Regions from separate parts of the Parasegetibacter sp. NRK P23 genome, predicted to be linked through region 2. Evidence: riboswitches for the same ligand, from Rfam matches in the RefSeq annotation. Region 2 holds a riboswitch; each other region holds the start of a gene.
What was found. A riboswitch is a leader RNA that binds a small molecule or an ion and turns the genes downstream of it on or off. The one in region 2 is predicted to bind thiamine pyrophosphate.
Positions count from the first base shown of each region.

Region 1 (4,588 bases), 620 kb from region 2:
ATGAATATACCTGGCGAGGCTTTTTTTCCCTGTGCCTGCTTCCCCATAAATGAAGACCATTCCATTATTTCGGATCATCTGTTCAGCCTGGGTACGCAACATATCCGTGCCAGGTGTCCAGAGGAATTCTTCTGATGAAACATTTTCATCCGGTGGCATTTCTGCTTTTACAGGAATTTCATTTTCATCCGCCACGCACGCTTCTACCTGCTTTTTTTTACGGGCGGCAGCGTTGCTGAGTGCCTGTTTCAGTTGGTCGGGCAGGAATGGCTTCACCAGGCAATCCGACGCACCGGCTTTAATGATACCCACACCAATCTTGATATCATCGGTGTCGGTAGTAACGATTACTGGGATTTCAGGATGTTCCTGAATAATATTTTCAAGGTGTTTTAATGCCGGATCAACATTCGCGTCCAGGTCGTACACCAGGGCATCCACATCCGACACAATCGTCCTTTCTGAAAAGCCGCTCCTGGTCACCTTGCAATCATTCTTTTCAAGGAAGCGGGCCATAACACCTGAAAACTGGCTGTCCGTTTCAATGATGTGTACACGCATTGTTTTAAGGTTTTAATGAATGGGATGATATTTTGTTCCGGCCACGGTACGCAGCGCATCCTGTACATCACGTACAAGCCGCTTCGTATCCGGCTGCTTTTCCAGGCAACCATTGGCGCCCAGCGTCCTGGCCCTTTCCTGCAAGGCAGGCGTAAGCGCCGACGTATAAATGAATACGGGCACATGCTTCATCTTCTCCTTTTTGCGGAGGGAAGAAAGCAGCTCCAGGCCATTAATGCCCGGCATGTTATAGTCCAGGAAAATAAGATCGGGGAGTACCTGCTCCAGGAACAGACCCGCGCGGTAAGCGTTTGCCGCCCACGCGAAAGAAACATCGGGATCAGCCTTTTCCACGGCTGCTTTTAATATTTCCTGTTCCTCTTTGTCGTCGTCGATAAGAAGCATCAATTTTTGCATAGGAATAGTTTTATGGATGAATGAATAACTGTGAAAGAGAGGTATAAGATTCCAGGAAACGAAAACAGCGATACACTCCATATCCCTAAAGGATCGGCAGTATGCAAATCATAAATTACGGTTGGGAAGAATAATGATGTATGAACTTTGCGGGACGGGGTTCGAAAATCCGCAAGTAGTTTAAAAGTACGTCAATCAAAAATGAAATACAAAAATTTTGTCAAAGTTAATCAGTATTTAATTTCGTAAATCTTAAACAGTTGATATGCAACCTTATTCGATCTATGCGCCTTCCGTTTATGAAATGATCATCAATGCTACGTCGGATAAAATCTTCTCGATCGACATGGAGTGGCGGGTGGTATCATGGAACAGCACCCTGGTCCGGGATACCGGTATTGCGACTGAAAAGGCAAAAGGAGCCCCCCTTCTATCGTTGTTCCCGTTTACAGAAAAAGATGAGCAGTTGCGCAAAGCCATAGAAACGGCACTATCAGGAGAAACCGCATTCCTCTCCTCCGGAGGTGATGTGGCCAGCAGGAACGCGTATGAAAGCCATGCCTTGCCCCTGAAAAACCTGGAGGAACAGGTTGAAGGCGCCGTAGTGATCATGCACGATGTATCGCACCGTATGGACGCGGAAAATAAGTTGAAGCAACTGAACGACGATCTCAACGACAAATGCAGTGAACTTGAAAAGATTTCCCGCGAGCTTTCCGCGTTCACACTCATCACCACCTCAGAATTACAGCATCCGATACGCAATATTTACACGGGGCTTGAACTGGTGATCAAATCGGAAGGTCGGAAACTGAGTGATGGCTCCAAAGCGAATTTCCGGCGGATGCAATCCTCCCTTTCCAGGATGAACCTTCTGCTGGACGACCTCACACAGTTGGCAGAAGCCGGGAATGTATTAAAGGAGAAGAAAATCTTCGCGCTGGCGCCGGTTGTAGAAAAAACCCTTGAAAGACTTCAGAAAAAGACAACAGAAAAGAAAGCGGTTATTACCACTGAACTTGTTCCCGAAATTTTTGCCTCGCCAGAAATGGTGGAGCAGTTGCTCTATCACCTGCTGGACAATGCTTTAAAGTTTTCGCGCCCATCTGTAACGCCCGCAATCAGTTTAAAAATAGCACTTGAAACAGAGGGCGAAAAAAAATACGCACGCATCGCCGTTTCAGACAACGGCCAAGGGATTCCGCCCGAGGAGATTCCCCGCATCTTTAATATGTTCGTTCAATATCCGCGCGATCCGCGCCCGGCGGGAACTGGCATTGGTTTAAGTCTTTCAGAAAAGATCGCCCAGGCGCACCAGGGTTGGATTGCTGTTGATACCACACCTGAAGTGGGCAGTACATTCACCTGTTATCTTTTACAATCATCCTGAACGTGTCGCGATTTTTACAGGTGTGGGCATTTGTTCACACCTCTTTCAAGATACCTATCGGTAAACATTCCGGCATGTTTTTTACACATTATACCATGTAGTAAGGGGTGGCTGAAAAGCCTGAGATCATACCCATACCACCTGATCCGGATAATGCCGGCGAAGGGAAACTACAAAAAGGGTTTTGGTCAACGCCAAAACCCTTTTATACTTTAATTCAAAATGAACCGATATGGCAAAGTATTCAGCCAAAGCTTCCGAAAAGGTAGAGCGGGCCGTTCATGAAATGAAAAAAGGAACACTGAAAAGTGGCAGCGGCAAAAAGGTCACAAGCAGGAAACAGGCCGTAGCCATCGGACTGTCGGAAGCGAGAGACGCCGGGGCGAAAGTACCCAAAAAGAAGGCGGACAAATAAGTCCGGACAACACCATTCAAACTATAGTATATGGAAAAGAAAGAGCGGGAAGACATTCCCAATAAAGTGGACCTTCAAAAACTACCCGTTAACATTAAAACTCCTGATGCCAACCCGGAGTTTATAGACGATCATGTACCGGGTAACCACGGCGCCATGCAAGAACATCGTGCAGACCATGCTCCGGATAAAGAAACGCCTGCGGCTGAAAACTTCCTCAAACCTGATCTTTAGCAAGGGCGCTTAGTTCCGTTCATCCAAACCTTCCCCCGGTTCGGTAAAAATCCCCTATATTCGGCAGTGTACACAAACTAAACCCATGGAAGTTTTCCAAAACATCGCCGTGATCTGGTTCTTTATCGGACTGGTGCTATTTCTACTAGAATTCGCCCTTCCGGGCTTTATCCTGTTCTTCTTTGGTACAGGTGCCTGGATAGTGGCTATTATCGCCCTGTTCACCGATATTTCCCTAAACACACAACTCATTATTTTCCTGGGAAGTTCTCTGCTCAACGTACTGCTGTTCCGCAACTGGATCAGAACAAAACTGGGCATGGGCAAAAAATCGCCCCAGGCGCTGGAAGATGAATTTATCGGACAATCCGCAAAGGCGGAAACACCCATTACGCCGGGAACTAACGGAAAAGTAACTTTCAGAGGCACCAGTTGGGAGGCTTCCTCCAACGACACCATCGCCGCGGGCGAGAACGTCATCATCACCGGCAACAAAAGCATCCTTCTCATCGTAAGATCAACCCAAACAATATGACCGCAACAACAGTTATCCTCATTCTTTTAGCCGTATTTGTGTTTGTCGCGTTCCTGTCCACTTTTAAAGTGGTGCCGCAACGCTCCGTTTATATCGTGGAACGACTCGGTAAATACAGCCGCTCCCTGGAAGCAGGCTTTCATATCCTGATTCCGTTCATCGACAAGATCGCGTACAAACAGAACCTGAAAGAACAGGCCATTGACGTGGCTTCACAAATTTGTATTACTAAAGACAATATCGCGGTAGAAGTGGATGGCATCCTCTACCTCCAGGTGATCGACCCGCAAAAAGCTTCGTATGGCATCGACAACTACCGCTTCGCGGTGATACAGATTTCCCAAACCACAATGCGCAGCATCATTGGTAAAATGGAACTCGACAAAACCTTCGAGGAAAGAGAAACCGTGAACGGCGGCATTGTGGAAGCCGTAGACAAGGCCAGTGATTCCTGGGGCATCAAAGTATCGCGTTATGAAGTGAAAAATATTTCGCCGCCCCAAAGCATCAAAGATGCCATGGAAAAGCAGATGCGTGCCGAAAGAGAGAAACGCGCATTGATCGCGGAATCTGAAGGTGACAAACAGGCCAAGATCAACCGGGCCGAAGGGGATAAACAGGAAATGATCGCCCGTTCCGAAGGGGAAAAACAAAGAAAGATCAACGAAGCCAGTGGTACCGCTTCTGAAATTGAGCTGATCGCACGCGCCACCGCGGTAGGTATCCGTGAAATCGCTACGGCCATCAACCAGGAAGGGGGCATGAACGCCGTAAACCTCCGCATCGCTGAGCAATACCTTACGGAATTCGGTAAGCTGGCCAAAACGAACAACTCCATGATCGTACCTGCGGACCTTTCAGATATCGCGGGCGTTATTTCAAGTGTTACTTCGGTATTGAATAAAACGAAAACGGAGTTGCCGGGAACGAGGTAATTCAAATAGTTCATTCTTCAGCGGAAGCATACATCAACCTGCTGATAAAATGAAAGGAGAAGTCATCTTGAAGATGCTTCTCCTTTTTTAGTTTCCAATAC
Region 1 covers NZ_JAMDLG010000001.1:3,146,919-3,151,506, forward strand. The annotation lists gene M4J38_RS12745 (sigma-54 dependent transcriptional regulator) at 1-561, opposite strand, end outside; gene M4J38_RS12750 (response regulator) at 574-978, opposite strand; gene M4J38_RS12755 (ATP-binding protein) at 1,244-2,368, shown strand; TPP riboswitch at 2,462-2,553, shown strand; gene M4J38_RS12760 (DUF6496 domain-containing protein) at 2,601-2,783, shown strand; gene M4J38_RS12765 (hypothetical protein) at 2,814-3,017, shown strand; gene M4J38_RS12770 (NfeD family protein) at 3,103-3,552, shown strand; gene M4J38_RS12775 (SPFH domain-containing protein) at 3,549-4,487, shown strand.
Region 1: linked by a shared signal. The riboswitch ahead of M4J38_RS12760 (DUF6496 domain-containing protein) and the one ahead of M4J38_RS10305 (TonB-dependent receptor) in region 2 are both predicted to bind thiamine pyrophosphate.

Region 2 (4,588 bases):
ACGCCGTATTGCCTGTCGCGGGTAACACCACTCACGTCGTCCACGATTGCTTTTCTTTGTTCCAGCATCCGGTTGAAGAAGGTGCTTTTCCCCACGTTCGGTCTTCCAACAATAGCTAATGTAAATCCTGACATAATAAAATTTTGAATTTTGGATTTTGAATGTTGGATGAAGAATGAATTTGTTGGTGCAACGCAGTTTCATTCAGGGAACAATCAAAATCCGAAACAACCTGTTTTCAGTGCGGCCAATTGGTTTTATGTGATCGCACTTTATTCTTTTTTCAATTTAGAACCTGATTGCCGAACAATTCCCCATAGTATTCCATTTAAAGTTCAGCATTCAAAATTCAACATTATTTATACCCATATTCCCTCAGAAAAATCTCACTGTCCCGCCACTTGGGACGGACTTTCACAAACAGTTCCAGGAACACTTTCCTTCCGATGAATGCTTCGATATCTTTCCTCGCTTCGGTGCCCAGTTTTTTGATGCCTGAACCTTTTCCGCCCAGGATGATCGCCTTTTGTGTTTCCCGCTGCACGATGATATCGGCGGCGATTTTCACCAGCGTATCCTTTTCTTTGTATTCCTGCACCAACACGGTGGTATGGTAAGGAATCTCATCTTCATAAAACTGGAATATCTTTTCCCGGATCATTTCTCCTACAAAAAAGCGGGTAGGCAAATCCGTGAGATCGTCCTCGCTGTAGAAGGGTTCTCCTTCGGGAAGATATTTTAAAATCTTTTCTATAAAATCATGCTTATCGAATCCTTTCAGGGCCGATAAAGTCACGATTTCTCTGGCATAAGGTTTATCCGAGAACCAGTCGAGCGCTTCTTTCAGTTTGGCGGGGGAAACCGTATCGATTTTATTCAGCACAAAAACGCCTGGCACTTTGAGCCGAAGTTTACTGAAAAGCTGGTCCACCTCCTCGCGGTCATCGTTGATGTCGGCAAGCAGAATGGCCACATCCGCATCCTCCAGCGAATTTCTGACGGCCTGCATCATTTTTTCGTGCAGTTTGTATTTCGGCTCAATAATGCCTGGCGTATCGGAGAAAATAATCTGGTAGCCAGGTTCCGTGAGGAACGCCTTGATCCTGTGCCGGGTGGTTTGCACTTTAGGGGAAACAATGGCCATTTTTTCTCCGATGAGCGCGTTGAGCAACGTGCTTTTTCCCGCGTTGGGCTTCCCGAATATGTTTACGAATCCTGCTTTCATTTTTCAGCTGAGACCTTGCAAAAGTAGTACAAATAAAAAAAGCCTCTCTCGAGGCTTCCTTAGTTGCGAAGGGAGGGATCGAACCTCCGACCTTCGGGTTATGAGCCCGACGAGCTACCGCTGCTCTACTTCGCGATGTGGAGTGCAAAGGTAAGGCGCTGATTTTTAACGGCCAAATCTTTTTCATAAATTTCTCGACCTCCTAAAAATAAAGAGGGCGCATCACGCTGATACGCCCCCGGCACAACAATAAAACACGAGACTGTTCAGGAACGTCGTGCTACTGTACTCGCCCCACTCTGCTTAATATCTTTGGCCGTGGCGCTGCCCTTGAAATAAATATCTGAAGCGCCGCTGGCACTCGCGGCAATTTCTTTGTTCACGCTGATCTGGATGTCGGAGGCGCCGCTTGCGGAAGCTTTGCAATATTCCGTTTCCAGGCCATAAGCTTTGATATCCGAAGCGCCGCTCACTTCCAGTTTGGCATGTTGCGCCTTTCCCGCCAGGAAAGAATCGGAACTGCCGCTCTGGTGCACAGCAAGGTTCTTAACCTCAAGGGTGCCCTTGAAATCGGAGGATCCGGACAAATTGATCTCAAGGTCGTCCTGCTTCAATACCCCTGAAATCAGCACATCACAAGCCCCGGAAGCACTTATTCTATGCAATACGGGAGCCGAGATATACGCCTTTAAAGGCTTTCCGATCCGGTTAAAAGACTTCATTCCCTTCTCCGCATAAATCCTTAAAACACCATCTTTCACCTCCGTTTTCAGGTAAGGAACCAGCTTTTTTTCCGAAGCGCTGACGGCTAGCGCGATTTCATTGGATTGAGAAATATACAGATCGATTCCCCCCGACACTTCCACCGCAACGAACTTTTCAATATCGCGCGGGGTTACGTTTTCATCTACAACGATCTTCTCCTGGGCCACTGCGGAGAAAGACGCCAGGAAGCATCCTGCTAAAAAAAGAAGATTTTTCATGCGCTTACTTTTATAGGTTTTGCTACTGAATACACCTGTGGTACGTTATCGCAAAGGAAATGTTACAAGTTTTTGGCAAAAAAAAACGGGCGGCATACCTTTGGACCGTCTTTCAAAGGAGCTCCAACGTAAAGACATCAAGTTCCCGGGGTGCTTAATTCACATTTTGTGAAAGCTGAGATCATACCCGTAGAACCTGGACAGGGTAATGCCTGCGCAGGGAAGGTGGAAGGATTCGCGCAATATTGTTCTCCCCTCTTCACAATCGCAGCATTTCCAAATTCAATTTTTCAACTTTAAAAAAAGAAACATGAAAAAATTGTTTTTGGGGATATGCTTGTTTGTATTTTCCCCAATGCTATTCGCCCAATCTATTTCGGGCAAAATCACCGATGCCGTTACCGGAGAAGTTATTGCCGGGGCATCCGTTCAGTTGGTCCACCATTTCGCGGTTTCCGCCGGATCCAAAGGCGATTTCCGCATCGCTCCCGTTAAACCGGGAAGTTATCTATTGAAGATCAGCGCCGTTGGTTACAATGAAACCCAGGTACAGGCCCAGGTGCCCGGTGCAGCAAACCTGGTCATCAGGCTTAACCGCACCGAACTGCTGCTGCAGCCCATCGAAGTGAAAGCCACCCGCGCTTCCGAGATTGCGCCTTTTTCGAAAACCAATCTCACCAAAAAGGACCTGGAAAAGAACAACATCGGCCAGGACCTGCCTTTCCTCCTGCAACAAACCCCCTCCATGGTGGTGAGTTCCGACGCTGGAAACGGCGTAGGTTATACCGGATGGCGCATCAGGGGAACCGATGTGCAACGCATCAACATGACCATCAACGGGATCCCCTATAACGATCCCGAATCGCATGGTACTTTCTTTGTAAACCTCCCCGATTTCGCTTCCTCCGTGAGCAGCGTACAGATACAACGCGGGGTGGGCACTTCCACCAATGGCGCGGGCGCGTTCGGAGGCACCATCAATTTCAGCACCAACGAATTCAACGAGAAGGCCTACGGCGAAGCCAATAATTCCTACGGCTCCTTCAACACCTGGAAACACACGGTAAAAGCCGGTTCCGGACTACTGAACAATCATTTCACCATCGACGCACGCTTTTCCAAAATTGCCAGCGACGGCTTCGTGGACCGTGCCACCTCCGACCTGAAATCGGCTTACCTTTCCGCAGCGTGGCTCAATGAAAAAAGCTCCGTCCGCTTCAACGTGATCACCGGTAAAGAAAAAACTTACCAATCCTGGAACGGGCTGCCTGAAAGCAAACTCGACAACGACCGCACTTATAATTCAGTGGGAACCGAAAAGCCCGGAACACCCTACGACAATGAGACCGACAATTACCAGCAGGACCACTACCAATTGTTTTACAACCAGGAACTGTCGCCTAAACTGAAACTCAACACCGCACTTTTCCTTTCAAGGGGACGCGGTTATTACGAGCAGTACAAAGCCGATCAATCGTTCTCTGACTACGGACTTGCTGATCCGGACGTGAACGGCGACCCGGTTTCGGAAACGGACCTGATCCGTCAACTCTGGCTCGACAACCATTTCTATGGCGGCATTTTCTCCCTCCAATATAAAAACGGCAAACATGAACTCACTTACGGGGGCGGCGTGAACCAATACGACGGCAAGCACTACGGCAAAGTGATCTGGGCCGAAACAGGCATCCCCAAAGACCATGAATGGTACAATTACACCGCGATGAAGCGCGACTTCAACACGTACGCCAAATGGCAGTTTGAAGCATTCCGCAACTTTTACACCTTCGCCGACCTGCAGTTCCGGTACGTGAAATATGATATCGATGGATTCAGAAGTACACCCGGATTAAGCGCTTACAACCAATACCGTTTTTTCAACCCTAAAGCAGGTGTATCCTATCTTTTCGGCAATGGGTTCACCGCATTCGCCTCCTACTCCATCGGGCAGAAAGAACCCAACCGGGATGATTTTGAAGCAGGCGCTTTATCCAAACCGAAGCACGAACTGCTCCGCAACATTGAATCCGGTCTGCAGTTCAGGAACAGCCGTTACCAATTGGCGGCTACTTTCTACCACATGGATTACAAAAACCAACTGATCCCTACCGGGAAAATCAATGATGTGGGCGCCGCCACGCGTGTGAACATACCCGATAGTTACAGAATGGGGATAGAACTGGAAGCCGCAGCACGCCTTACCGACTGGGCCAGCGTTTCAGGCAATCTTACCCTGAGCAGGAACAAGGTGAAGAACATTACGGTGTACTACGATAACTACGACGACCCGAACTATGTACAGTTATCAGAAACGTTGAAAAAAGCCGATATCGCCTTCTCCCCTTCCATTGTGTCGTCCTTCTCCCTGGATTTGGTTCCC
Region 2 covers NZ_JAMDLG010000001.1:2,531,908-2,536,495, forward strand. The annotation lists gene der (ribosome biogenesis GTPase Der) at 1-134, opposite strand, end outside; gene era (GTPase Era) at 356-1,225, opposite strand; tRNA gene M4J38_RS10295 (tRNA-Met) at 1,289-1,360, opposite strand; gene M4J38_RS10300 (head GIN domain-containing protein) at 1,492-2,208, opposite strand; TPP riboswitch at 2,345-2,449, shown strand; gene M4J38_RS10305 (TonB-dependent receptor) at 2,519-4,588, shown strand, end outside.

Region 3 (4,588 bases), 1.3 Mb from region 2:
TCAAGAAATAAAGTAGACCGCTCCGCGCTGCTGGAAGTGTCTGCAACGGAAGAACCGGCGCTCTTCGAGTTTATCCGTGAAACCGCGGCTGAAACGGGAACGCCACTTCCCAAAAAAGTTTACCTCTCATCCGATGTGAATGCCTGTGTGTTTTATGATTCGGGTTTCTGGAGCATGTTGCTCCCCATCAAAAAAAACCTGCAGATAGGCGTTGGCCTCGTAAACAGTGTTACGGTTTCCGAACTAAAAGCCATCATCGCCCATGAGTTCGGACATTTCAGTCAGCGAAGCATGAAAGTGGGAAGCTATGTATACCACGTGAACCACGTGATGTACAATATGCTCAATGATAATGAATCGTACAACAACATGATCGGCCGTTTTGCGAACATGAGCGGATATTTTTCTTTTTTTGCGGGTATCGCTGTGAAAATCGCAAACGGCATACAATGGGTGCTGCACAAAATGTACGGGTTTGTAAACTTGCGCTACATGGCGCTTTCCAGGGAGATGGAGTTCCACGCCGATGAAGTGGCCGCTTACGCCGCCGGATCAAAACCACTGGTCACTTCTTTGCTTCGACTTGATCTTTCCGCGCAGGCGCTCGATGAAACGCTTGATTTCTACAGCAGACGGATTCCGGAAAACATTACTTCCGGAAATGTATACCCGCACCACCGTTTTGTGATGCAACGCCTCGCGCATACTTCAGGTGTTCAGTTGCAACACGGTCTGCCTGATGTTACAATGGACTTCCTGAGCAGGTTCAACAAATCAAAACTGGTGGTAAAGAACCAGTGGGCCTCTCATCCGGAAACAGAAGAGCGCATCGGGAAACTTGAAATACTTGCGGTGGAAAAAGAGCAGAACAATGCAGGTGCCTGGAGCCTTTTTAAATCGCCAGCCGCCACACAGGAAAAGATGAACGCGGTACTCTTTTCGGCCGTGTCTTATACGGAGGAGCCTGCACAACTTTCAGAGAAAGAATTCAGCTCAGCTTACATCGCCGATGCTGAAAGGTTCCGCTACCACCCGGTTTTCAATGGGTATTATGATAACAGAACCCTGAAGGCGGAAGACCTGGAACAGGTATTGAAAGAAGCTCCTGCCGATATGCCGGATGAAGCAGCCACTATTTTTTCCGCTGAAGTCGCGGAGGAAATAAGCGTACTGAATGCGCTGGAAAGCGATATCCGTTCGCTGGAAACAATCGCCGCCGGGAATACAGGAATCAAGACGTTCGATTATAACGGTATCCGTTACACGGAAAAAGAAGCGGCTGTCGTTTTGGAAGACGCGAAAAAACAGCAGGAGATGCTGGAAGCTAAATTGCGACAACACGATCTGCTTGCGCTGAAGTTCTTTTACGCGAACGCACGCCGTTCCGGAAACGAGACACAATGGAAAGAAAGGTACAACAGGTTTTTTGAGGTGGAAGCAGCATTTAAAGCCGCGGTGGAAGAACACAATGCCTACCTTGCCACAACTGAATTTATGCGTGAAACCCAATCGTATGAGTTTATTGAAGCAAATATGGAAGTTTTAAAACAAAAGGAAGCTCCGCTCAAAGAAAAGATGCGCAGGATATTTGAAAGCGAAGAACACCGCGCGTTAATGACGGCTTATGAAAAAGCCGCGCTGGAAAAATACCTGTCCTGCGAATGGACCTATTTCATACGTCCCGATTATTATAACGATGCGCTCGGCGTAATGTATGAAGCGCTGCAGTCTTACTACAATACAGTTTTCAATTTTTACAGAATGAAAAGAAAAGAGCTTTTCGATGGGCAGGCGGCCGGGATTTTAACGCCTGCCGAACCAAATTTTACCTAACTTCACGTTTCACAAATGCACGGGGTGCTTTCCCGCAGGGAAGGCTGAGATCATACCCGGTACCTGATCTGGATAATACCAGCGGAGGAATTGCAAAAATGGTGTTGCACATCATTCGGGCGTAAGCTCCTGTTCCCATGGTTTTCCGGGCAGGAGCTTTTGATTTTTTAATACGCAACACCATTACAATGAAACTCGACCTGTACACACGCGGCCTGCAGCACTGGCAGGGAAGACCGGAATGGTTCTTCAACCGCGAACACACCGATACGTACGAACAATGGTATGAAGGGCGCTACAAAAGAGCGGAGATCTGGCAGAAAAAAGTGATCGGGGGCCTTATCTCGAAGGATACGCGCGTTAAAACCCTGCTGGAATTCGGTTGCGGAACAACCCGCTTCACCCGCTGGTGGAAGAACATTGGTATCGAAGCGATGGGCGCAGATATTTCACCGCTCATGTTGGGCCAGGGCGTACGCCTTTTTGATGGTGACCTGGTGCTGGCAGATTCGCACCACATGCCTTTCAAAGACCAGACCTTCGACGCGTTGGCTTTCATCACTACCTTTGAATATTACCGTGATCCCATCCAGGTGATCCGTGAATCCGCCCGCGTAGCGAAATATGGAATCGTATTCGGGATGATGAACAGGAACTCTCCCAAAGTAGTGCGGCGCCGTATTCAGCAGGCGTTTGGCAAAAATCCTTTTTATGTAACCGCAACATTCTACACACCGGATATGCTGATGGCAAAGATCCACGAAGCGCTGAAAGGCAGGGATTATAGTATTGAATGGACCTGCACCGGTTTGCCAAAATGGTTTCCCGTACAGCAATGGAGTGTTCCGGTAGGCGATTTCTTCGGACTCCATGTGAAATTCAATGATGTTCAACCTTAGTCGATGAGCAGTTTCGATACCACTGGAAAATTTCAGCAGGCGTTTTTTGAAGAACACCTCTATCCGAAATTTGGCCTGAACCGCCCTGAAGTGCGTGTGGGTCCCGCCTTCGGCGTGGATGTGAGCATCGTTGACCTGCCCGGGAACATGGGACTCGCCATTACCAGTGATCCGCTTTCGCTGATACCTTCACTCGGTTACCGTGAATCGGCCTGGCTTTCCGTTCAACTCCTGGTGAATGATATGGCCACTACAGGATTTGCGCCCATGTACGCGCAATTCGTGCTCAACCTGCCGCAGTCGCTGGATGAAAAGGGTTTCAAAGAATACTGGAACTGGATCAATCATTATTGTATTCAAACAGGCGTGGCCATTACGGGTGGGCATACCTGTAAGATAGAAGGGATGCAATCCACCATTGTGGGAGGCGGAACCATGTTTCTCACAGCATCAAGGGAGGAAATACTTACCAGTCAGGGAGCGGAACCCGGAGATGTACTTGTACTGCTGGGAGAACCGGCCTGTTCCTCCACCTCAATTCTTTCGCTGAGCTTCCCTGAAACTATCACGGAAAAACTGGGAAAGGAAGTACAACAAAAAGCCGCTGACCTTTTCTCCAGCACTTCCGTGCTCCATCCTGCGTTGCGCGCCGCCGCATTCAATGGTCAATATCCTGGGGCGTTGAAAGCCATGCACGATGTTACCGAAGGAGGGGTGTACGGCGCCATTTTTGAAATGGCCGTCGCTTCCGGAACAGGCGTTGAGGTTTACGCGGAGAAAATGCCCGAAGCGCCCGTGCAGCGGGAGATATGTGCGTTGTTCAATATAGATCCGTGCATCAGTGTTGGCGCGGGCGCCATGATTCTTGCCGCCAATCACCGGTACGCCGGAATGTTGGTGAAATCGTTGGAAGAGGAAGGTTTTCATGCCGCCATTATTGGAAGCTTCCTCAACGACCCCGAAGGAAAATGGCTGGAAACAACTGAGGGAAGAACACCGTTACCCTACCCGGAAAAGGACCCGTACTGGAATGCTTTTTTCACCGCTTTAAAAAATGGATGGAAATAAACCATACAAATGAAACGAATGATTAAGAACGGAATTTACCTCGTGGTGGACCCGGCCATGCCGCTGATGAAATTATTGCCATTGCTGGAACAGGTATTGGAAGCGGGCGTGTCCACCGTACAGGTTTGGGATCATTTCCCGGCAGGATGCGATCCAGTTGCGTATACAAGGGCTATCATGGATATTGGGAAAAAGTTCAATGTGCCCGTGCTCATCAATCAAAACATTGCTCTTTTCTTTGAAACAGGTGCGGATGGTATTCATTTCGACCAGGTTCCAAACCAGTATGATAAACTGAGAGAGCAAGCCGGGCCGGACTCCATCATTGGCATCACTTGCGGAAACGATATGGAACGCGTACAATGGGCCGCCGAGAATAACATAGATTACATTTCCTTTTGTTCCATGTTCCCCTCCGCCTCTGCGGGGGTATGTGAAATCGTCAATCCGGCAAACATTTTAAAAGCCAGGGAAATATTCAGCGGCAAGATCTTTCTTTCAGGCGGCATCACGCCGGCAAACATGGCCAATCTCGCACCGCTGAAAACGGATGGTATTGCCGTGATATCCGGTATTCTCAGCGCCGCCGATCCCGCAGGAGCCGCACGTAATTACCTGAACACGTTTGAGCAACAGGCCACCGTACTATAATAACAATTAACACCAGTTTTTTTATGAGCCCATCAACCATAGCAAAGCTTTGCTGCCCAATGGACAAAAGTGATCTTGAACTGAAAATAATGTCGCGCGATACCAATGGCGATATCGTAGAAGGCTTGCTTACCTGC
Region 3 covers NZ_JAMDLG010000001.1:3,866,132-3,870,719, forward strand. The annotation lists gene M4J38_RS15715 (M48 family metalloprotease) at 1-1,833, shown strand, start outside; TPP riboswitch at 1,844-1,941, shown strand; gene M4J38_RS15720 (class I SAM-dependent methyltransferase) at 2,022-2,732, shown strand; gene M4J38_RS15725 (AIR synthase-related protein) at 2,736-3,800, shown strand; gene M4J38_RS15730 (thiamine phosphate synthase) at 3,810-4,451, shown strand; gene M4J38_RS15735 (Trm112 family protein) at 4,511-4,588, shown strand, end outside.
Region 3: linked by a shared signal. The riboswitch ahead of M4J38_RS15720 (class I SAM-dependent methyltransferase) and the one ahead of M4J38_RS10305 (TonB-dependent receptor) in region 2 are both predicted to bind thiamine pyrophosphate.